DNA from 3 places in the Rhizobium sp. No.120 genome. Region 2 is predicted to be linked to each of the others. Evidence: predicted binding sites of a transcription regulator. Region 2 holds the regulator's gene; each other region holds the start of a gene.
What was found. Region 2 encodes PhoB, which activates phosphate uptake and scavenging genes when phosphate is short. Its sites were predicted from a motif close to TGTCATNNANCTGTCAT; they were not measured.
Positions count from the first base shown of each region.

Region 1: the regulator PhoB is predicted to act here: its motif matches at 5,036-5,052, upstream of ACYJRZ_RS05850 (DUF1045 domain-containing protein).
Region 3: the regulator PhoB is predicted to act here: its motif matches at 5,209-5,225, upstream of ACYJRZ_RS04680 (UDP-2,3-diacylglucosamine diphosphatase).

Region 1 is NZ_BAAJNQ010000002.1:37,542-45,254, reverse strand. It holds gene ACYJRZ_RS05875 (pyridoxamine 5'-phosphate oxidase family protein) at 1-505, shown strand, start outside; gene phnC (phosphonate ABC transporter ATP-binding protein) at 730-1,584, shown strand; gene phnD (phosphonate ABC transporter substrate-binding protein) at 1,680-2,591, shown strand; gene phnE (phosphonate ABC transporter, permease protein PhnE) at 2,675-3,655, shown strand; gene phnE (phosphonate ABC transporter, permease protein PhnE) at 3,664-5,010, shown strand; gene ACYJRZ_RS05850 (DUF1045 domain-containing protein) at 5,200-5,886, shown strand; gene ACYJRZ_RS05845 (alpha-D-ribose 1-methylphosphonate 5-triphosphate diphosphatase) at 5,902-7,041, shown strand; gene phnN (phosphonate metabolism protein/1,5-bisphosphokinase (PRPP-forming) PhnN) at 7,038-7,643, shown strand; gene polA (DNA polymerase I) at 7,704-7,713, opposite strand, start outside.
Region 2 is NZ_BAAJNQ010000002.1:410,175-417,887, forward strand. It holds gene phoU (phosphate signaling complex protein PhoU) at 1-604, shown strand, start outside; gene phoB (phosphate regulon transcriptional regulator PhoB) at 636-1,319, shown strand; gene ACYJRZ_RS07740 (GcrA family cell cycle regulator) at 1,510-2,037, opposite strand; gene ACYJRZ_RS07745 (acetylornithine transaminase) at 2,463-3,662, shown strand; gene argF (ornithine carbamoyltransferase) at 3,736-4,653, shown strand; gene ACYJRZ_RS07755 (Hsp33 family molecular chaperone) at 4,812-5,801, shown strand; gene apaG (Co2+/Mg2+ efflux protein ApaG) at 5,809-6,201, opposite strand; gene ACYJRZ_RS07765 (DNA helicase) at 6,814-7,527, shown strand; gene ACYJRZ_RS07770 (O-succinylhomoserine sulfhydrylase) at 7,607-7,713, opposite strand, start outside.
Region 3 is NZ_BAAJNQ010000001.1:930,492-938,204, reverse strand. It holds gene ACYJRZ_RS04700 (MlaD family protein) at 1-761, opposite strand, end outside; gene ACYJRZ_RS04695 (ABC transporter ATP-binding protein) at 771-1,637, opposite strand; gene ACYJRZ_RS04690 (MlaE family lipid ABC transporter permease subunit) at 1,650-2,810, opposite strand; gene ACYJRZ_RS04685 (MFS transporter) at 2,962-4,179, opposite strand; gene ACYJRZ_RS04680 (UDP-2,3-diacylglucosamine diphosphatase) at 4,337-5,143, opposite strand; gene ACYJRZ_RS04675 (NADP-dependent malic enzyme) at 5,454-7,713, shown strand, end outside.

The DNA.
Region 1 (7,713 bases), 370 kb from region 2:
GCGGCAGCATATCTTCTTCACGGCATCTGCGACATCGGCGTCCCGGGTCAATGTTTCGCCACGCGAAACGTTGTGCCTGCGGATCATCTCCCCGAACACCGCCATCTATCTCGACCGCACTGGCAGCGGCAACGAGACCGCGGCGCATATGAAGGCCGACGGACGGCTGACGATCATGTTCTGCGCCGTCGAGGGGCCGCCGATGATCCTGCGCCTCTATGGCCGCGGCCGGATCATCCATCGCTCGACGCCCGAATATCGTGAATTGCTGCAAAATCACTATGCGGATGAAGAGCCGCTCGGTGCACGGCAGATCGTGTGGCTGGACTTCGATCTCGTGCAGACCTCCTGCGGCTTCGGTGTGCCGCTCTTTTCCTATGAAGGCGAGAGGCCGAGCCTCGACCAATGGGCCAAAGCCAAGGGTCCTGATGGCATTGAAGAATATCGGCGCGAGAAAAATAGCTTCAGCATGGACGGCCTGCCGACCGGCATGTTTGATGGCTAAATTTAACGGAAAGCCCTCAGCCGGCTAATCTTGCGAAAACGACGGGAATTGTAACAGCAGTTACATAAAACTGACATCGGAGCTTCATGAAGCGGGACTAATCGGTTGCCTTGTGATTGGCGCCGACCCCGTCGAAACTCCCTTCGAGGCAGGGGCATGCGCCCATTCTTAGCACCGGTACCGCTGAAATTTCTGCAGCCCGGCAGCCGCGAAAGGGAAGCACTATGTTCGAACTCAGGAATGTCTCGCGCCGGTTTGGAAACAAGCTCGCTGTCGATTCCGTCACTTTGGACATACCGCAGGGACAGATGGTCGGTGTCATTGGCCGCTCCGGCGCTGGCAAGTCGACGCTGCTGCGCATGATCAATCGCCTCGCCGATCCGAGCTCCGGTTCCATCCATTTCGCCGGCACCGAGGTTTCGAAGCTCAGCGGCCGTGCGCTGCGGAGCTGGCAGCGCGATTGCGCCATGATCTTCCAGCAGTTCAACCTCGTGCCGCGCCTTGACGTGCTCACCAACGTCATGCTCGGCCGCCTCAACCATCGCTCGACGGTTCTGAGCCTGCTCTCCGTCTTCACCCGCGAAGAGCGCATCGAAGCCATCGCGGCGCTTGAGCGCCTCGGCATCGAGCAGACGGCCCTGCAGATGGCCGGCACACTTTCCGGCGGTCAGCAGCAGCGCGTCGCCATCGCCCGCGCCCTGATGCAGCAGCCGAAGATGATGCTGGCCGACGAGCCAATCGCCTCGCTCGATCCCCTGAATGCCAAGATCGTCATGGATGCGCTGCGGGATATCAACGAGCGCGAAGGCATCACCGTCATCACTAACCTGCATACGCTGGACACGGCGCGCAACTACTGCGAACGCATCGTCGGCATGGCAGCCGGCAAGGTCGTCTTCGACGGCAAGCCGACCGATCTGACGGCAGCAGCCGTCAAGGAAATCTATGGCACCGACAAGGACGGCGCCGGCATCAACGAGACTATGACGTCGACATCCATCAACATAGCCGATCCGGCCGCGCAAGCCGCGGCGACTGAATCTGCCGGCCCGCAACCGCTGGCACTGGCCGGTCTCTGAGAGGGACGGCCGGGATCGAAGGCCCGCGTCAAGGGCGCATTTCTTCTATCAGACCGAAGACATCCGGGGACACCGGTTAATCAGGAGACGAACCCATGTTGAAGAAAGCACTTTTTGCCGCTACGGCGCTCGTTGCGCTCGCAGCCGGCGCTGCTGCTAATGCTGCAGACCTCAAGGAATTCCGAGTCGGCATTCTCGGCGGCGAAAACGAAGCCGACCGCCTGCGCAACTATGCCTGCCTTTCCGATCACCTGAAGAAGGAATTCGGTTTCGAGAAGGTTTCGCTCTTCCCAGCCGCAGACTATAACGGCGTTATCCAGGGCCTGCTCGGCGGCACGCTCGACTTCGCGGAACTCGGCGCTTCCGGCTACGCAGCCGTCGCCATCAAGGACCCGAAAGCCGTTACCCCGATCCTGACCACGCAGCAGACCGACGGCTCCACCGGCTATTACTCGATCGGCCTTGCCCTCAAGTCTTCCGGCATCAAGACGATCATGGACGCCAAGGGCAAGAAGCTCGGCTACGCCGATCCGGACTCCACCTCGGGCTACCTCGTTCCGCTGACGCAGATTCCGAAGACCACCGGCGTGCCGAACGACAAGTTCTTCGGCTCGACCCAGTTCAACGGCGGCCATGAGAACAATCTGCTCGCCGCTTACGACGGCAAGGTCGACGTTGCTGTCGACGATTCCTCGGGCGTTGGCGATTTCAAGGACGGCTTCACCTCCGGCACCTTCCGCAAGGAAGTCGACAAGGGCGCCGTCGACCCGAACAAGCTCGTCGAAGTCTGGCGTTCGCCGCTGATCCCGAACGGTCCACTCGTGGTTCGCAACGCTCTCGGCACCGAATGGCAGACCAAGCTGGCTGACTTCTTCATGAAGCTGCCGACGACCGACGCCAAGTGCTTCAACGCCATCGAAGGCGGCGACTTCAAGGGCTACGTCAAGGTTACTCCGGACTTCTACAACGCCGTCATCGACGTTCGTAAGGCTGCCATCGGCGGCTGATCCGCATCCCGATAATGGGGCGGCCGGCAACGGCCGCCCTTTTGCTATTCACACCCCTTTGCGATTCACAAGGGCAGGACTTTATGACGATCGCCGATACGCACCCGAACATGCAAAGCGCGCCGCAGAGCGCCAAGGAGATCGGCGATGCCTGGAGCAAGATGGTGGCCAAGCGCCGCCTCTACACTGGCATCGGTCTCGCGATCCTGCTCGTCGCCTTCATCAGCTCCGTACGCTTCGCCGACGAAAACAATGCCGGGCATTTCTTCGACCGCCTGCCGCATCTCTTCGATTTCCTGAGCTGGCTCATTCCAAAGGACTGGGCCGACGTCTACCGCGCGCTTTTCGACCTGCCGAGCCCGAACGGGGCCAACGGCGCGGGCGGCGAGGAATTCAATTTCCCGCTCGGCCGCGTCTATGTCTGGGGCGATTTCTATATCCCCGAATATTTCGAACTGATGATCATCACGATCAACGTGGCGCTGGTATCGACCATCATCGGCTTCGTCTTTGCCGTGCCTATGAGCTTCTTCGCCGCCCGCAACATGTCACCCTCCAATCCAATCCGGCTGGTGACCAAGCGCATCATGGAATTCCTGCGCGCTTTTCCCGAGATCGTCATCGCCGGGCTATTTTCGGCGATCCTGTCGATCGGCCCGATTGCCGCCATCATCGCCGTCGGCCTGCACACGATCGGTGCGCTTGGCAAACTCTTCTACGAAGTCGTCGAGAATATCGACATGAAGCCCGACGAGGGCATGCGCGCCGTCGGCGCGAGCTGGAGCGAGCGCGTGCGCTTCGCCGCGCTGCCGCAGGTGCTGCCGAACTTCATGTCCTACGCGCTGCTGCGTCTGGAGATCAACGTTCGCGCCTCCACCATCATCGGCGCCGTCGGTGGCGGCGGCATTGGCGAGGAGCTGAAGCTTGCAATTTCGCGCGGCTTTGGCGCCAAGACGTTAGCGCTGGTGTTGCTTCTCTTCCTGACGATCATCGCTGTCGATCAGTTTTCCGCATGGCTCCGCCGCCGTCTCGTTGGCGAACACGCCTTTCTTTTGCAGCATTGAGGTTGACCATGTCCGTCATCGACGCCGGCCGTATGCAGGAAATCGAAGCGCGTTATCCGGAGATCCTTCACCGGTCCTTCCACCAGCGTTTCGGCGCGCTGATGATATTCATTGGTGTCGTCCTCTATGGCATTTATGCAGTCTGGTTCTTCGATCTGCCAAAAGTCATTTCGGAAGCACATTGGGAGCGCGTCGGGATCTATCTTAGCGAATGGGTGAGCTATGACGTGCAGCCGGAGTTCCGCATCTCCGGCGACAAGATCACCATCAAGTATCCGCGCTTTTCGCCTTTAGGCGACAATCCGCATCCCGACTGGGTGAAGACCAATCCTGATGGCAGCATGATCGTTTCCGTCAGCGGAACGAGCCGTACGGTAACCGTCACCAAGACGCAGGCCATCGTGACCGCGCACGGCATTACGATTCCAATCGATATTGCCGGCAATGTGCCGAAAATCGTCGGCTCAGAGCCCGTTCCTAGCTGGATGACCGTCTATGACGACAATATCCTCGTCAATCTCGGCTTTGCCGGCGATGCCAGCATTTCCGCCGATCGCGTGAAGATCCGCAAGCGTTTCCTCGGCTGGGCCAACTTCGTCTTCGATACGCATTCGCCCTTCTTCGACAAGCCGGCGAGCGAAGTCATAAGCCTGATCGTTTCCGGGCCGCGGCTCGATCCCACACAGTCCAATCTTTCGCTTGCCTTCGACAATATCTGGAACAATGGCGCATGGCAGCATGGCGACGTCTGGACCAAGCTGTTCCAGACGATCGTCATGGCCTTTCTCGGGACGTTACTCGGTTCGCTCGCGGCCTTTCCGCTCGCCTTCCTGGCAGCGCGCAATATCACGCCGAACCGGTTGCTCAATCAGATCCTCAAACGCCTCTTCGACTTCCTGCGCTCGGTGGACATGCTGATCTGGGCGCTGTTCCTGACGCGCGCCTTCGGCCCCGGTCCGCTTGCGGGCAGCGGCGCGATCTTCCTCACGGAGACAGGCACGCTCGGCAAGCTCTACTCCGAGGGCCTGGAGAATATCGACAACAAGCCGCGCGAGGGCGTGAAGTCCACCGGTTCGCCCACCATCCTCGTGCATCGCTACGGCATTATGCCGCAGATCGTGCCCGTCTTTGTCAGCCAGACGCTCTACCAGTGGGAATCCAACGTGCGCGGCGCGACCATCATCGGTGCCGTCGGTGCGGGCGGCATAGGCCTCAAGCTCTGGGAGGCGATGCGCACCAATGCCAACTGGGAAAATGTCGCCTACATGGTGCTTTTGATCCTGATCGTCGTCTTCCTGTTCGACGCCGCATCCAACGCCTTGCGCTCGCGGCTAATGGGTACGCGAGCGAAATAAAAAAGACCGAGAAAAAATCATTTCTCATCATCATTCTGTCACGGGAATCCGGTAGCGCAGGCCGGCAAGAACTCAGCGGTCAAACCAGCTTTAGCCGGATTCGAACCGTTGCTGCCTTGCTGCTCTTGCGGTTTGAAGCAAATCACCCAACAGTGTCCCGCGCAGCCCGTTTTTCCAAGGAATGCAGCCTTGCGCTATGCTCTCTATTTCACGCCACCCAAAGACGATCCGTTGACATCGCTTGCCGCCCGCTGGCTCGGTCGCGACGCTTTTTCCGGCGAGATTTTTTCCGATAAGGCCATGGGGCCGCTGCCGGAAGGTCACGCCGAGCTGACCGCCGATCCGCGCCGCTATGGCTTTCACGCCACGCTGAAGGCACCGTTCGAGCTCGCAGCTTCGGTGACCGAACGCGACCTCCTCGAGGTCACAGCCGAATTCGCCTCGCAGACCAAGGCTTTCACCATTCCCGAACTCGTGCTCGGCCAGCTCGGTCATTTCTTTGCGCTCGTCCCCGCCTCGCTTTACCAGCCGCTACAGGATTTCGCCTCCAGTGTGGTGAAAACCTTCGAGCCGTTCCGCGCACCGCTTTCGGATCATGATATCGCCCGGCGAAAGCCGGAGGGTCTCACAGAACCAGAGCGTGCGAATCTGCTGCGCTGGGGCTATCCTTACGTCAATGACGAGTTCCGTTTCCATATGACGCTGACGGGGCGCGTCCCGGCCGAGCGGCAGGCCGAGATGCACAACATCCTGCGCGAACGTTTCGCCGAACATACCGGCAAGCCGCTCGATATTTCCGGCCTCGCCATCTTCGTCGAAGAACAGCGCGGCGCTCCCTTTACCGTCCGTTCCTGGCTGCCGCTTGCCGGCGCCTAACATGAAAGATCCGACATGACCAAAGAAACCGTCCTTTCCAACGCCCGCATCGTCCTTGAAGATAAGATCGTCGAGGGCTCCGTGCTGATCCGTGACGGGCACATTGCCGCCATTTCCGAGGGCACGTCAGATATCGGGGAGGATTTCGAGGGCGATTTTCTGATTCCCGGTCTGGTCGAGCTGCATACCGACCATCTCGAAGCGCACTATTCCCCGCGTCCGGGCGTCCGCTGGAACAAGACGGCGGCGATCCAGGCGCATGATGCGCAGATCGTCACCTCGGGCATTACGACCGTGTTCGACTGCCTGCGCATGGGCTCGGACGAGGACGGCGGTTTCGAAAAGGGCGAGATGCGCGATATGGCCGATGCTATCCAGGCCGCGCAACGCGAAGACCGCTTGCGCGCCGATCACCTGATTCACCTGCGCTGCGAAGTCTCCTCCGACAACGTGCTCGACCACTTCGAGGATTTCGAGAAGGACCCTTATGTGCGTCTGGTCTCGCTGATGGACCACGCGCCGGGCCAGCGCCAGTTCCAGACCATGGACCAGTACATCTTCTATTATCAAAAGAAGCGCGGGCTCAGCGACGAGGCCTTTGCCAAGTTCGTCGCCAAGCGCCAGGAAGAATCGGCGAAATATGCCACGCCGCATCGCGACGTGATCTCCAAGGTCTGCGCCGAACGCGGCATAACGGTCGCCAGCCATGACGATGCGACGCTCGCCCATGTCGACGAAGCCATCCATTACGGCGTTCGCCTTGCCGAATTCCCGACCAGCGTCGAAGCCGCCAAGGCTTCTCACGGTGCCGGCATGAGCGTGCTGATGGGCGCGCCGAACATCGTGCGCGGCAAGTCGCATTCCGGCAATATCGCAGCTCGCGATCTGGCCGAACTCGGCGTGCTCGACGTGCTTTCCTCCGATTACGTGCCGCTCAGCCTGTTGCATGCTCCCTTCATTCTCGCAGACGAAGTCGAGGGTATTTCGCTGCCGCAGGCGATCGCCATGGTGACGGCAACACCGGCAAGGACGGTCAGCCTGAACGATCGCGGCCGCATCGCAGAGGGCCTGCGCGCCGATCTCGTGCGTGTCCGCCGCGATCACGGCGTTCCGGTCACGCGCTCTGTCTGGCGGGAAGGACGCCGGGTGGCATGAGCCTGGACGCCAATATCAAGCCGACTAATGTCGGTCTGGCGAATGAGGCGGCGGGCACGCTCGCCGTCGTCGTCGGCCCAAGCGGCGCCGGCAAGGATACGCTGATCAATCTGGCCGCCCGGCATTTTGCCGGCCGGCCCGACGTGCACTTCGTCCGCCGCTTTATCACGCGCGACGGCGATGCCGGCAATGAGGATCACATAAGCGTCTCGGAAGCGGATTTCGATGCGATGGAGCAGACCGGCGCCTTTGCCGTCTCCTGGGAAGCGCACGGCCTGAAATACGGCATCCCGGCGGAAGTCGCCGATGAACTTGCGTGCGGCAAGCTGGTGATCGCCAACGGCTCACGCTCGGCGCTGCATCATTTCCAGGCTGCATTCCCGCGTCTGAAGATCATCAACATCACGGCTACACGTGAAGTGCTTGCCGAACGCCTCATGGCGCGTGGACGCGAGAGCCGCGACGATGTCCTGAAGCGTCTGGAAAGAAGCGTGCTGACTGTCGAGGGCAGCTACGAGGTCGTCGATATCGACAATAGCGGGACGCTCGAAGAAGCCGAACGCGCCATTATTTCTGTGCTGGAAGCGCTGGTTGGGAAATGAGCGGCTGACGCTGAAGAAGGCGCAGCATACGCGAAAGCCTATCTCCAACGCGCCCTTTGCTCAGTGTGCT
Region 2 (7,713 bases):
CGCTCTCGTCAACAGCGATGCTGCTCTCGCGCAGAAGGTCATCTCCGACGATGTCGTTCTCGACCATGCCGAGCGTGAAGTCGGCGACAAGGCGATCGTTACCATTGCACGCCGCCAGCCGATGGCAGCGGACCTGCGCGAAATCATGGGCTCGATCCGCATCGCCTCCGATCTGGAGCGCGTTGGCGATCTCGGAAAGAACACCGCAAAGCGCGTCATCGCCGTGCAGGGAACTGGTGTTCCCCGCCGTCTCGCCCGCGGCATCGAGCATCTCTCCGAACTGGCGCTGAGCCAGCTCAAGGAAGTTCTCGATGTCTACGCGACCCGCTCGCCTGACAAGGCCGTGTCGATCCGCGAGCGCGACGAAGAGATCGACGCCATGTACACCTCGCTCTTCCGCGAGATGCTGACCTACATGATGGAAGATCCGCGCAACATCACCACCTGCACGCATCTTCTCTTCTGTGCCAAGAACATTGAGCGCATCGGCGATCATGCCACCAACATCGCCGAGACGATCTATTACATGGCGACAGGCGCGCAGCCGGAAGGCGAGCGCCCGAAGGACGATACCGCCAATACCGTCGGCGCAGTGACGGAATAATCTGGAAGCGAAGAAAGGAGACCATAGGCGCATGGTTCCGAGAGTTGCTGTTGTAGAAGACGAGGAAGCGCTTAGCGTTCTGCTGCGCTACAATCTCGAGGCCGAAGGCTTCGAGGTCGACACGATCCTCAGAGGCGATGAGGCCGAGCTGCGTCTCCAGGAGCGCATCCCCGATCTCCTGATCCTCGACTGGATGCTCCCTGGCGTGTCCGGTATCGAGCTCTGCCGCCGGCTGCGCATGCGGCCGGAGACGGAGCGCCTGCCGATCATCATGCTGACGGCCCGCGGCGAGGAAAGCGAGCGTGTGCGCGGACTTTCGACCGGCGCGGACGATTACGTCGTCAAGCCGTTCTCGACGCCGGAGCTGATGGCTCGCGTCAAGGCGATGCTGCGGCGTGCCCGCCCGGAGGTTCTCTCCACGGTGCTGCGTTGCGGCGATATCGAGTTAGACCGCGAAACCCATCGCGTCCACCGCAAGAGCCGCGAAGTGCGCCTGGGGCCGACGGAATTCCGCCTGCTGGAGTTTCTGATGTCCTCGCCGGGCCGTGTCTTCTCGCGTTCGCAGCTGCTCGACGGCGTTTGGGGTCATGATATCTATGTCGACGAACGCACTGTCGACGTCCATGTCGGTCGCCTGCGCAAGGCGCTCAATTTCTCCAACATGCAGGATGTCATCCGCACTGTTCGCGGGGCGGGCTATTCCATGGAAGCTTGAGCGGGTTGCCGCTCGGGTATCACCATTACAGCGCCACGCGTCTTTCAAGACGCGTTAAGGTCGCTGTAACATCTTAAAATGCTGCAAAATTTTCCCTTAAATCGATTCCGATTTAAGGAATTATGCAGGAGCGGCGGAAACAGAAAAACGGGCCTCGAGGGGCCCGTTTTTCTTTGTCTTGCTGCCACTTTCAGCCGTTGTTGCGCCGGCGCTCATGCACCGGCTGGTAGGCCATGCGCTGATGATAGGTGCAGTAGGGCGAAGAATCCGGGCTGTCGTTGCCGCAGAAGTGGAAGTCGTCCTTCAGCGGGTCGCCGACCGGCCACTTGCAGGTGCGTTCCGTCAGTTCCGTCAGGCCGAGGCGACGGGAGATCGGAACGACGACATTCGATGCCGGGCGATACTGGATTTCATTGACGGAATCGATCTCGATCTCTTCCTTCAGCATCGTTGCGCCCTGCTGGCGGGCGACCACCGTGCGGGTAGCGACGCGCGATCCGTAGGTTGCGGTGCGGGGTGCTGCTGCGCCGCGCTTTGGCGTGCGCGCCACAGTTGTGGTGCCGCCCGCCTTCGCTCGGCCGGGGAGGTTCAGGCGATGTACCTTGCCGATAACGGCATTACGGCTTACGCCACCGAGCTGCGCAGCGATCTGGCTGGCGCTCAAACCTTCGGACCATAGCTTTTTCAGCTTCTCGACGCGTTCGTCTGTCCAATTCATGCCCTGTCTCCGCTGTCGCGTTTCCGATGGCAGAATCCCTCACCATTGCCTCGCATGGGATCGAGGCGCGAAACGCTCTAAAATTGTGGTGACTAGTTCCGCCGCATGCAGTCTAGCAATTGGTTTTTAACCTAGTGTGAGGCTGACTCCGTGACAAGAGTCGCGGGAATCTTGAGGAATCGATTTCGAGGTTTTCCCCAACTTGCTGTCCGGGCGTGGCATTTCTGCCATAGGCGCCGCCCAACCCATCTCTTTTGCCGGCAAGCGCTTTCTCGCAACTGCTAAAACGCCAGTTTTGTTGACATCGCGGTGCAAAACATCAATAGTGCCCAGGCCGCCGCGAGGCGGCATTTTTGATTTTTTCGGACCCGTTTCATCAAAGGGAAGCGATCGGTCCTTAAAGTTGTGATCCAGGAGATATGGCCATGGCCGAGACCACGCCGCTTTATGACACCTATCTGCGCGCTCCTCTGCGGTTCGAGCGAGGCGAAGGCGTCTGGCTGGTCACTGAAAATGGCGAGCGCTACCTTGATTTCGCCGCCGGCGTGGCGGTCAACTCGCTCGGTCATGCCCATCCTCATCTTGTCGCCGAGCTGAAGGCACAGGCCGACAAGGTCTGGCACCTGTCCAACCTTTATGAGGTGCCCGGCCAGGAGAAGCTGTCGAAGCGGCTGACGGAAGTGACCTTTGCCGACAAGGTGTTCTTCACCAATTCGGGCGCCGAGGCGCTGGAATGCGCCATCAAGACGGCGCGGCGCTATCAATTCGCCAAGGGACATCCCGAGAAGTTCCACATCATCACCTTCGAGGGCGCCTTCCACGGCCGCACAATCGCGACGATCGCCGCCGGCGGTCAGGAAAAGTATATCGAAGGTTTCGGCCCGAAAGCGCCGGGCTTCGATCAGGTACCGTTCGGCGATCTCGATGCCGTGCGTGCTGCCATCACAGATGCGACGGCCGGAATCCTGATCGAGCCGGTCCAGGGCGAGGGCGGCATCCGTCCGGCCACCAACGAATTCCTGCGCGGGCTGCGTGAGATCTGCGATGAACACGGCCTGCTGCTGATCCTCGACGAAGTACAGTGTGGCGTCGGCCGTACTGGCAAGCTTTTCGCCTATGAATGGGCCGGCATCAAGCCTGATATCATGGCTGTCGCCAAGGGCATCGGTGGCGGTTTCCCGCTCGGCGCCTGCCTTGCGACGGCGGAGGCCGCCTCGGGCATGAAGGCGGGGACGCATGGCTCGACCTATGGCGGCAATCCGCTCGCCATGGCGGTCGGAAATGCGGTTCTCGATATCGTGCTTGCCGAAGGTTTCCTGCAGCATGTGCGCGATGTCGCGCTGGTCTTCCGCCAGGGGCTCGCCTCGCTCAAGGATCGCTTTCCTGACATCATCGAGGACGTTCGTGGCGAAGGCCTGATGCTCGGCATCAAGGCGGCCATTCCGCAGGCGGAGTTGCTGCAGGCGATCCGTGCCGAGCATCTGCTCGGCGTGCCGGCGGGCGACAACGTCATCCGTCTGCTGCCGCCGCTGGTCGTTACCGCCGAAGAAGCACGCGAAGGTCTTGCTCGCCTGGAGCGTGCCGCCGAGCGTGCGCGCGCTGCCCGCGTCAAAAAATCGGCTTGAGCTTACCGCCCGCATTTGGGGCGTTCGTGCCCCACGCGGGCGTTATTGTTTTTTCTGGAGCACAGGTAAGGACATGGCTTCTCCGAAACACTTTCTCGATCTCTCTGCCGTTCCGGCTGCCGATCTGCGCAATATCATCGATGACGCGATGGTGCGAAAGAGCGCGCAGAAGGCTGGCACTGCCGACAAGCCGCTGGCCGGCAAGATGCTGGCGATGATCTTCGAGAAGCCGTCCACCCGAACTCGTGTTTCCTTCGACGTCGGCATGCGCCAGCTCGGCGGCGAAACGCTGTTCCTCTCGGGTACCGAGATGCAGCTTGGTCGCGCCGAAACGATTGGCGATACCGCTAAGGTGCTGTCGCGCTATGTCGACGCGATCATGATCCGCACGACGGATCATTCGCGCCTGCTGGAGTTGGCGGAACATGCGACGGTTCCGGTCATCAATGCGCTGACCGACGATACGCATCCCTGCCAGATCATGGCCGACATCATGACCTTTGAAGAGCATCGCGGCCCGATCAAGGGCAAGACGCTTGCCTGGACGGGCGACGGCAACAACGTGCTGCATTCGCTGATCGAAGGCGCGGCACGCTTCGGCTATCGCATGAATATGGCGGTACCCCTTGGTTCCGAGCCGAAGGATCACTATCTGAACTGGGCCCGCAACGAGGGCGCCGAAATCATGCTCTCGCATGATGCAGACCGTGCGGTCGCCGGCGCCGATTGCGTGGTAACCGATACCTGGGTTTCCATGAATCAGGAGCACCGGGCACGCGGTCACAACGTCTTTCAGCCCTATCAGGTCAACAAGGCTTTGATGGCACAGGCCGGCAAAGACGCTTTGTTCATGCATTGCCTGCCCGCCCATCGCGGAGAGGAAGTGACGGACGAGGTGATCGACGGTCCGCAATCCGTTGTCTTCGATGAGGCGGAAAACCGCCTTCATGCGCAAAAGTCGATTCTTGCTTGGTGCCTGGGCGCGATCTGAAGATATCAAACCGCGTCTGAAGGGCGCGGGCCCTAGAGCCGGATGGTCCCAGGTCGAAGCGACCTAGGACCTGAATCCGGTCTAGAATCAAAGAATAGAGCATGACGGCGCCCGAAAACCGCTCTCACTTTTCGGCGTCATGCTGCAGGAGTAAAGCAATGGCAGAAAATGCCGCCTCGCTGGGTCAGTTCGATTTCGCCGGTGACGATCATGTCGTTCCCTTCCAGGTGGAAGGTCTGGATGTGCGCGGCCGTGCCGTGCAGCTTGGTCCGCTGCTGGACGCCATTCTCGCCCGGCACGACTATCCGGCGCCGGTCGCACGGCTGCTCGCCGAAGCTATCGTCCTGACCGTCCTGCTTGGCACGTCGCTGAAGTTCGAAGGCAAGTTCACCGTGCAGACCAAGGGCGACGGTCCCGTCGACCTTCTGGTCGCCGATTTCTCGACCCCGGAAAACGTCCGGGCCTATGCCCGTTTCGATGAAGAAGCGCTGGCAAAGGCAGTTGCCGAAGGCCGGACCGAGCCGGAGCAGCTGCTCGGCAAGGGCGTGCTCGCTTTCACCATCGATCAGGGCCGTTTCACGCAGCCTTATCAGGGCATTGTCGCACTTGACGGCGCGTCGCTCGAGGAGATTGCAGGCACCTATTTCCGTCAGTCTGAACAGATCCCGACGCGCGTGCGTCTGGGCGCTGCAGAACTTTTCGATCGTGATGAAAACGGCAAGCCGCGTCACCGCTGGCGGGCTGGTGGCCTGATCGCCCAGTTCTTGCCGGAAGCGCCTGAGCGCATGCGCCAGCCGGACCTGCATGGTGGCGATGGCGATACAGGCGTGCGTGATCATGTCGAGGATGACGCCTGGTCGGAAGCCCGCAGCCTGGTGGAAACCATCGACGCCGACGAATTGACGGATCCGCAAGTCGGCACCGAGCGGCTTCTCTATCGCCTCTTCCACGAGCGCGGCGTACGCGTCTATGAACCGAAGGCCGTCTATGACCGCTGTTCGTGCTCGCGCGACAAGCTGAAGGGCGTCTTGAAGGGCTTCACGGCCGAGGAGATCGAGGCCAGTCAGGAGAATGGCGAAATTGCCGTGACCTGCGAGTTCTGCTCGACGACCTATCGTTTCGAAGTGTCCGAGATAGAAGCGGCCTGAGTCAGCTTTAATTCAGCGTGCGCAGCAGGTTTGGCGTATCGAGAGAGAAGGCGGGGATCTTGACATGGAATTGCTCCCCGTCGTCCGTCTCCATCTGGTAATGGCCGAACATCATGCCTGACGGTGTATCCAGCGGGCAGCCCGAGGAATATTCATAGGTATCGCCGGGCTTCAGGTGCGGCTGCTCGCCGACCACGCCGGGTCCCGTCACCTCATCCACGATGCCGTTCATGTCGGTAATGTGCCAGTAGCGCGTCACCAGCTTCACGGCTTTCTTCGAATGGTTGGAGATGACGATGCGGTATCCCCAGACATAGCGATCGTCCTCCGGATCGGATTGCTCCTCCAGATAAAACGGTTCTACAACCACCTCGATGTCGCGTGTTAGGGCGCGATACATGCCTGACACCTTGCCATTGTCCCGAAACGCCGGACGCTCCTTCAAGCCGCATGGCTGTTTCAGCATTTTCAAGTTTGCGGCATATTATCCGCTTTCCACCACTCCCGCAAAGTGCAGGATATTTAGCGGTATCCTATAACCGATGCTTTCCGTCAAGGAACGGCGTGATGAAATCCTGCGTGAACGGCCAGGGCGGCTTTGATTCCAGCTATTACGGTTCATGTTAAAGGTTAACGAAATCGTCTCCAAGTATCGTAAGCCGCCGTCATTTGGCCTCATCTAATGGAGTAGACTTAGATCTATCTTCCGCATTCAGGAAACGCTTGCTGCGATTGCTTCTGGACTTTCATGACTGGTCGTCACACGTGATCGCCCGGCCTCAAAACCTCCGCGCCATATAACCCCTGTTCTTTTTATAAGTTCCCTCGGCAGGATTTGGATGAGATTCCCCTGCAGCAGGATTTCAGCTATCATCTGATTCTGGCATGGCCCGTGCCTCCGCCCTCCATTCGGGAAAGTATACTTCATGCGGGGCCGTCGATATCCAAACCGACTGTTTGAGCGCCTGGCATAAGGAGGGGTTGCGGTTATTGCTCGCAATAGGAGGTTTATATGAGGCTTTCTGCCCCTGTTTATCATTTGAAGCGTAAGGCTAGGCTCCTCTCTCGCCAGCAGAAAATCCCCTTGCACGCCGCGCTGGATCGCGTCGCGGCTCATGAAGGCTTTGCGGGCTGGAGCTTGCTCGCAAGCAAAGCGAGCTCAGCCGTGCCCATCGGTGAGCTGTATTCGCGTCTGAGCCCGGGCGATCTGGTGCTGATCGGCGCGCGGCGCGGTCACGGCAAGACCCTGATGAGCTTGCGGCTTGCCGTCGAGGCCATGAAGGCTGGCAATTGCAGCGTCTTCTTCACGCTGGAGGACACGGAAAAGGTCGTCGTCGACCGTTTTCCTGTCATTGGTGCCGATCATGCGGAATTTGCCGGTCTGTTCGAATTCGACAACTCGGATGCCATCAGCGCCGATCATATCGTCGAGAGGCTCGCTCGGGCGTCGCCTGGCACACTGGCCGTGGTCGATTTTCTGCAGTTGCTGGATCAGAAACGAGAAAATCCGGAATTGATGATCCAGGTTCAGATATTGAAGACCTTTGCGCGCGCCAGAGGGGTGATCGTCGTCTTCATCTCACAGATCGATCGTTGCTACGATCCGGCGCTGAAGCCCGTGCCCGATCTTTCGGACGTCCGTCTGCCAAACCCGCTGGATCTCAAATTGTTCGACAAGATGGTCTTCCTGAACAACGGCCTGGTCGAGTTCAAGGCCGCCAGCTGACGAGCTACCCCATCTCTCGCGAGATTGCCCGGTGAGGGCAGTCGAGCCGCCCGGAAGTCTCCGGGCGGCTCAATTGATATCAGGCGGAAACCTGCTCGAGAGCGCGAGCGAAATCCTCGACCAGATCGGCGCTGTCCTCGATGCCGGCGGAGAAGCGCACGGTGCCCGGCGAAATGCCGAGCTCGG
Region 3 (7,713 bases), on a different contig from region 2:
GTCGCGTCGGCGACATTGGCCGTGATCTTATCGGCATTGGCGATGACGTCGTTGACCTTCTGGGCATCGACCGCACGCACCAACTTCTCGATCGCATCCAATGTCGAATCCACGCGGACCGAAACCGTCTTGAAGGTATCGGAAAGCTGCCCAACGCTTGCCAGGAACTTGTCGATATTGTCGGAATTGTCGGCGATGGCCTTGGAGAATTTCTGCGCATTGCGCACGGTATCCGTCAGAGGTCCGCGCGAATCCGAGACAAAGCCCTGAATGTCGCCGATCGTGTCGTTGGCGCGGTTCAGGATCTTATCGGCCGTCGTCAATAGGTTGGTGACGCTCGACTGATCCGCGAGCAATACTGCGCGCTTGCCCGTGTCGATCGAGCGCTTCAGGATGTTTTCGTCGCTATTGCGGCCGCCCGAAAGCTCGATATAGGCAGCACCCGTCAGGCCCTGAATCTCAAGAATGGCCTTCGTCGAGGTGTAGACCGGTGCATCGGCACGCACCTGCGTGAAGGCGAGAGAATAGTTAGGATCGTCGGCGTCGATCGAAAGCCCCTGTACCGAGCCGACCTGAATACCGTTGAAGCGAACCGGCGAGCCGACGCTCAAGCCATTTGCAGAGCCTGGAATGCGTACGACGAGCTCGACCATCGGGCCGCCGCGGCCATATTCCGCCATCCAGTAGACGAAGCCGAAAGCGGCCGCGATGACAACCAGCGTAAAGAACCCGACGATCGTGTAATTGGCTTTGGTTTCCATTGTCTCCAGTCACTTCTCGCGGCTGTGGGCGCCTGCGCCTTTGTCGTCGTTGTGCTGCCCTTTGATGTCCTCGCGCGGCACGATCGATCGTGCGCGCTTGCCCCTGAAGTAGGATTGCACCCAGGGGTCATCACAGGCGAGCATGTCCTCAACCGTACCTTCCACCAATACCCGTTTCTGTCCGAGGACAGCAATACGGTCGCAGACGGAAAACAGGCTGTCGAGGTCGTGAGTCACCATATAAACGGTCAGGCCAAGCGTGTCGCGCAGCTTGGCAATCAGTTCGTCGAACTCCGACGCACCGATCGGATCGAGACCCGACGTCGGCTCATCAAGAAAAACGAGGTCCGGGTCGAGCGCCAGGGCTCTGGCCAACGCCGCGCGCTTGATCATGCCGCCCGAAAGCTCGGAAGGATATTTGTCGGCGGCATCAGCGGCGAGACCCACCATGCGGATCTTCATCAGCGCCAGCTCGTCCATCATCTCCTTCGGCAGATCCAGATATTCCCGCATCGGCACCTGAATGTTTTCCTTGACCGTCAGCGAGGAAAACAGCGCGCCTTGCTGGAAGAGAACGCCGAGCCGCATGTCGAGCCGGTTGCGATCCTCTTCATCGAGCTTGTCGTAATCTTCGCCGAGGATCTCGATCTTGCCCGATCGGCGCGGCAAGAGCCGCAATACGGTGCGCAGCAGCACGGACTTGCCGGCACCGGAAGCACCAACGAAACCGAGGATTTCGCCGCGATAGATATTAAGGTTCAGCTTATCGAGAACCACTTTCGAGCCGAAAGCGACGGTGACGTCCCGGGCCGACAGCACGATGTCCCTGCCGTGCTCATCCTTTTCCAACGGGATTTCCGAGTGAAGCGCGCTCATCGTCATCTTCCCTCAGAAATCGATTGCCGCATAGAACATGGCAAAAAGCCCGTCCATGAGGATTACGACGAAGATCGACTTCACCACCGACGAAGTCACGTGCTGACCAAGAGACTCAGCACTGCCCCCCACCTTCAACCCCTCGACGGCCGCGACGATGCCGATGACCAATGCCATGAACGGCGCCTTGATCATGCCTGAGATGACGGTCGAAAGGCTGACGGCCTCGTGAAGGCGCGAGATGAAGGTCGCAAACGTGATGCCGGAATAGGCCCAGGATACCAAGGCAGCGCCAAAAAGCGCGGCAAAATTGGCAATGACCGTCAGCAGTGGCAAGGCAACCGTCAGCGCCACAAGCCGCGGAAAGATGAGCACGCCGACGGGATTGAGGCCCATGACCTTCAGCGCGTCCACTTCCTCGCGCATCTTCATGGAACCAATTTCGGCGGTAATCGCGCTGCCAGACCGGCCGGCAATCATGATCGCGGTAAGAAGCACGCCGATTTCGCGCAATTGCAGAATGCCGACCAGATCGACCACGAAGATTTCCGCACCGAAATAACGCAGCTGGAAAGCGCCCTGCTGGGCGATAATCGCGCCGATCAGCGACGACATCAGCAGGATGATCGGAACCGCGCGCACCGCCATGTGATCGATCTGGTTGATGATCGAGGCAGGTGAAACCCCGCTACCGCGGCCGAACTTGAGCTGACCGCCGCGTACGGCTGAACCCAGGATATACATGGCGGCGATGAGGTTGCCCCAGATATCGTAAACGCTTTCGCCAATAGGCGCGAAGATACGCTCCGCCCATGATTTCCTCGGCTTCGCCGCTGCCGTCTCATCGTCCGGATGCGTATCGAATGTCGTCAGCAATTCGTCGATATGCGGATTGGAGCCTTCGATCGTAACATGGGCCTTGTGTGCTTCCTGGCTTTCCTTCAGCCGGCGGATCAGCAGCGCACCCGCCGTGTCCACATCCGAAAGACCGGAAAGATCGATCACGACGTCGCCGCCGGAGCTGCGCTTGGACAGCTGCTCGATCTGTCGCAGCACGCCATGCACATTGGCGCTGCGCCAATTGCCTTGCAGCCGATAGCGATGGCCTGCGCCTTCGGGCGCATCATCGATCTTCGGTGCATCGGACCTTTGCTCGGCTGCTTTCAAACTCATGCGTCTTTCAAATCTGGCACAACATAAGCCGACTCGGGGGAGCCCGCTTGATCAATGCTTAATACACCGACTATGCGTGGAATTTCCATCTCGCGCCGGCGCCAACTTATGTCACGGCTTTTTGATATCCAAATGAATTTGTTGCACCGCGTCAGGATACACCGTGAGCGCCGCCTCCGATTGCCGGCTTCCTCGCCTGCAGCCCATAGGCGAAAATGACCATGACAAGCCCGAAGGCTGCTATGCCAGCCATGACATAGTAGCTTGCCAGATCAAGCCAGGCATAGAGATAGCCGGATGCAAGCGTCATCAGCCCAAGGAACATGCCATTGTAAAAATAGTAGGCGCCCTGGGCCGATGATTCCTGCGTTTCGTGCACTGAGGCCACAATGCGACGCTGAATGCCCGTGTGGACGCAGGCGTAGGTGCAGGAATGAAAACACTGCAGGATGAAATAGCCGAGGAAGCCGAAATTAATCGGAAACAGGATCCAGCGCAGAATACACATGGTCGCGCCCAAAAAGATCAATGTCCAGGCGCTGAACCGCCGACTGAGCTTCTTCGACAGGAAGAAAACCATCACTTCGGCCGCAACGCCGATGCTCCATAGAACTGCAATTTGCGCGCCTGAAAAACCAAGCTTATGCCAATAGATCGATGCAAACGTATAGAGCATCGCATGGCTCGATTGCTGTATCGACACCCCGATCATGGTGATGAGCAATTGCGGCGATCGCAGATTTCCGGTCGGCGATTGCAGATTAATGGGTTGGTTGCGCCGGCGCGTCGGCCCGATGCGCGGGGCGAAAAAGCCCATCAGCGTCGTAAGAATGAATCCGGCCACCATGACAGGCAAGACGGTGTTACCGCCCCACATGCCGATCAGCTGGCCACCGAGAAGGGTCGACAGGATAAATGTGATCGATCCCCAGACCCGCATGGAGCCATAGTCGAAGCCCCAGCGGCGCACGCCCGACATGGCGATCGACTCAACCACGGGCACATAAGGCGCGTAGGTGGCCCCCTGAATGCCGTAGACCAGAAGCACAGGCCAAAAGTCGCTCGTCCAATAGAGCGCGACAGCCGTCAGCAGCGACAGTGCACCCGACCACAACAGCACATCCGCCCGCTCCGACATGTGATCAGCGAGCACAGCGATGACGGGTGTCACAAGCACCCGCACGACCATGGGAATGGCGAGCACCAGGCCGATCTCATGATCATTGAAATTCAGCCCTGCCAACCAGACGGGAAAAAACGGCAGAGCAATTCCATTGACGAACAACGGAGCGCAGTAGGACAAGGCAGTGCGCAAGCGGAAATATGGAGGCGCACCCTCGCCCTGGAAGGACTTGATCGCGGGAATCATGACAGACCTGAAGGGGAACTTAGTTTTCCCTATCATGCCATCGAGAATACGACTATGGCGAGAAGTGGCCGAAAGCGTACCGTTTCGGAAAAACCGAAGCCATTGCCGTTCAATAATTATGACAAGCTATTAGCAAGCCTGTGAAGAGACGCGGGAATTACGCCGCCTGCGCCCCAAGTGCCTGCGACATTTCTTCGACCGGCGAGCCAACAGGCTGCGTCTCGAGAATATTCTGCCAGGTGATCAGCTCGAACGTCCCGTCTTCGTGCTCGGCAATCGCCGTGCAGCTTTCCACCCAATCGCCCGTATTGATGTAACGGATGCCATCGAGGTCCTCGATCACGGCATGGTGGATATGACCGCAAATCACGCCATCTGCATTGCTGCGCTTGGCCTCTTCGGCAACCACTCGCTGAAACTCGCCGATGAAATTGACAGCATGCTTGACCTGCAGCTTCGCCCAGGCCGAGAAGGACCAATATGGCATATTCAGGCGTCGGCGTACCGCTGCAAGGCCGATATTGATCATGATGGCCATGTCGTAGGCCCAATCGCCCAGATAGGCGAGCAGACGGGCATTGCGGACGACGACGTCGAATTCATCGCCATGCAGCACGAGATATTTCTTGCCGTCGGCCGTTTCATGCATGGCGCGCTGCGCCACCTCGATGCCGCCGAAATGCATGCCGGGAAAATCACGCAGGAATTCGTCGTGATTGCCCGGGATATACACGATACGCGTGCCCTTGCGCGCTTTGCGCAGGAGCTTCTGGATCACGTCGTTGCAATTCTGGGGCCAGTACCAGTTTCGCTTCAGTCTCCAGCCATCCACGATGTCGCCGACCAGAAAGATGGTATCGGCGTCGTGATAACGGAGAAAATCGAGCAGGTAGTCCGCCTTGGCAGCCTTCGAGCCGAGATGCACGTCAGAAATGAATAGCGTTCGGAAATGCCGGGGGTCCATGTTTTCATTCACGAACTATATGTCCGTGCCCTATCCTACGTTGGCTACTCCAAAACCAGACTCGTGTTTCAGGAAGATGACAAACCCTGTGCTTGGCGGCTCACCGGCGCACGCAGCGTTCTATCCAAGGGCCATGCGCCGCTCGGTTCTTGCAGAAAAGGCAATTCAGTTTTGCCACTACAAAAACGCCTTGTGACCTCAATTCCATACTGTGAAGGCGAAGCGATTGATGTATGCAGAAGACTCAAAGCGCAGGCAGGAATGGAGACGCAAGTTGGATACGAACGACACTTCGAAAGCAGCCAAGAACATGGCGAGCGGAAATTTCGACGAGCAGGCGCTTTATTTCCATCGTTATCCCCGCCCCGGCAAGCTGGAAATTCAGGCGACCAAGCCGCTGGGCAATCAGCGCGATCTGGCACTTGCCTATTCGCCCGGCGTCGCTGCGCCCTGCATCGCCATCCGCGACAACCCGGAAACGGCCGCTGATTATACGTCCCGCGCCAATCTCGTTGCGGTGATTTCCAACGGTTCCGCAGTGCTCGGCCTTGGTAATATCGGCCCGCTCGCTTCGAAGCCCGTCATGGAAGGCAAGGCCGTTCTCTTCAAGAAATTCGCCGGCATCGATGTCTTCGACATCGAAATCGCAGCACCGACCGTCGATGAGATGGTCAATACCGTTTCGGCGCTCGAGCCGACCTTCGGCGGCATCAATCTGGAAGATATCAAGGCGCCGGAATGCTTCGACGTCGAGCGCCGCCTACGCGAGAAGATGGAAATACCGGTCTTTCACGACGATCAGCACGGCACCGCCATTATCGTCGCCGCCGCAATCCTCAACGGACTGGAACTGGCCGGCAAGAAGATCGAAGAGGTGAAGATCGTCGCCTCCGGCGCGGGCGCGGCCGCACTCGCCTGCCTAAACCTGCTCGTCATTCTCGGCGCCAAGCGCGAAAACATCTGGGTCCACGACATCGAGGGCCTGGTCTACAAGGACCGCAACGTCCTGATGGACGAGTGGAAATCCGTCTACGCTCAGGATAGCGACAAGCGCGTGCTTGCCGAATCCATTCCAGGCGCCGACGTCTTTCTCGGCCTCTCCGCCGCCGGCGTGCTGAAGCCTGAACTGCTGGCGCAGATGGCCGAAAAGCCGCTGATCATGGCGCTCGCCAACCCGACGCCGGAAATCATGCCGGACCTCGCCCGCGCCGCCCGCCCCGACGCGATGATCTGCACTGGCCGCTCGGACTTCCCGAACCAGGTCAACAACGTCCTCTGCTTCCCCTATATTTTCCGCGGCGCGCTCGATTGCGGCGCCAAGACGATCAACGAAGAGATGAAGATGGCCGCAGTGCGCGCCATTGCCGCGCTTGCCCGCGAAGAGCCTTCCGATGTCGCTGCCCGCGCCTATACCGGTGAAACTCCGGTCTTCGGACCCAATTACCTGATCCCCTCGCCCTTCGATCCGCGTCTCATCCTGCGTATTGCACCGGCTGTGGCAAAGGCAGCCGCAGACAGCGGCGTCGCCCTGCGCCCAATCAAGGATTTCGACGCCTATATGGACGAACTCAACCGCTTCGTCTTCCGCTCGGGCTTCGTCATGAAGCCGATCTTCGCCGCGGCGAAGGTTGCCGAGCGCAAGCGCGTCGTATTCTCCGAAGGCGAAGACGAGCGCGTGCTGCGCGCCGCCCAGGTTCTTCTTGAAGAAGGTACGGCCGTCCCGATCCTCATCGGTCGTCCTTCTGTTATCGAGACGCGCCTGAAGCGCTACGGCCTGAAGATCCGCCCGCACACGGATTTCGCCGTCATCAATCCGGAAGACGATCCGCGCTTCCGCGAATATGTCGAGCTCTATTTCTCGCTGGTCGGCCGCGCGGGCGTCATCCCAGAAGCAGCGCGCACCATCGTCCGTACCAACGCAACCGTCATCGGCGCGCTCGCCCTGAAGCGCGGCGAAGCCGATGCGCTTATCTGCGGTCTCGAAGGCCGGTACGAGCGTCATTTGCGCATCGTCCGCCAGGTCATCGGCAAGCGGCCGGATGTTCGGGATTTCTCGGCATTGAGCCTGCTCATTTCGCAGCGCGGCGCAACCTTCTATACCGATACCTATGTGACGTTTAATCCGTCCGCCGAGGAAATCGCGGAATCCACCTGGCTGGCAGCCGAGGAAATTAAGCGCTTCGGCATCGAGCCCCGCGCTGCCCTCGTTTCGCACTCCAACTTCGGCTCACGGGAGTCGGAAAGCGCTACCAAGATGCGCGAAGCGCTGGCTCTTATTCGCGAGGCAGCGCCGGATTTGGAGGTCGACGGCGAAATGCATGGCGACAGCGCCATTTCCGAGAGCCTGCGCCGGCACGTGATGCCAGACAGCGCGCTTTCCGGCGAAGCCAATCTACTGGTCTTCCCAAATCTCGATGCGGCCAACATCACGCTCGGCGTGGTCAAGACCATGACCGACGGGCTGCATGTCGGCCCGATCCTGCTCGGGACCGCGCTGCCGGCCCACATTCTTTCGCCATCGGTCACTTCGCGCGGGGTAGTCAACATGGCGGCACTCGCCGTCGTCGAAG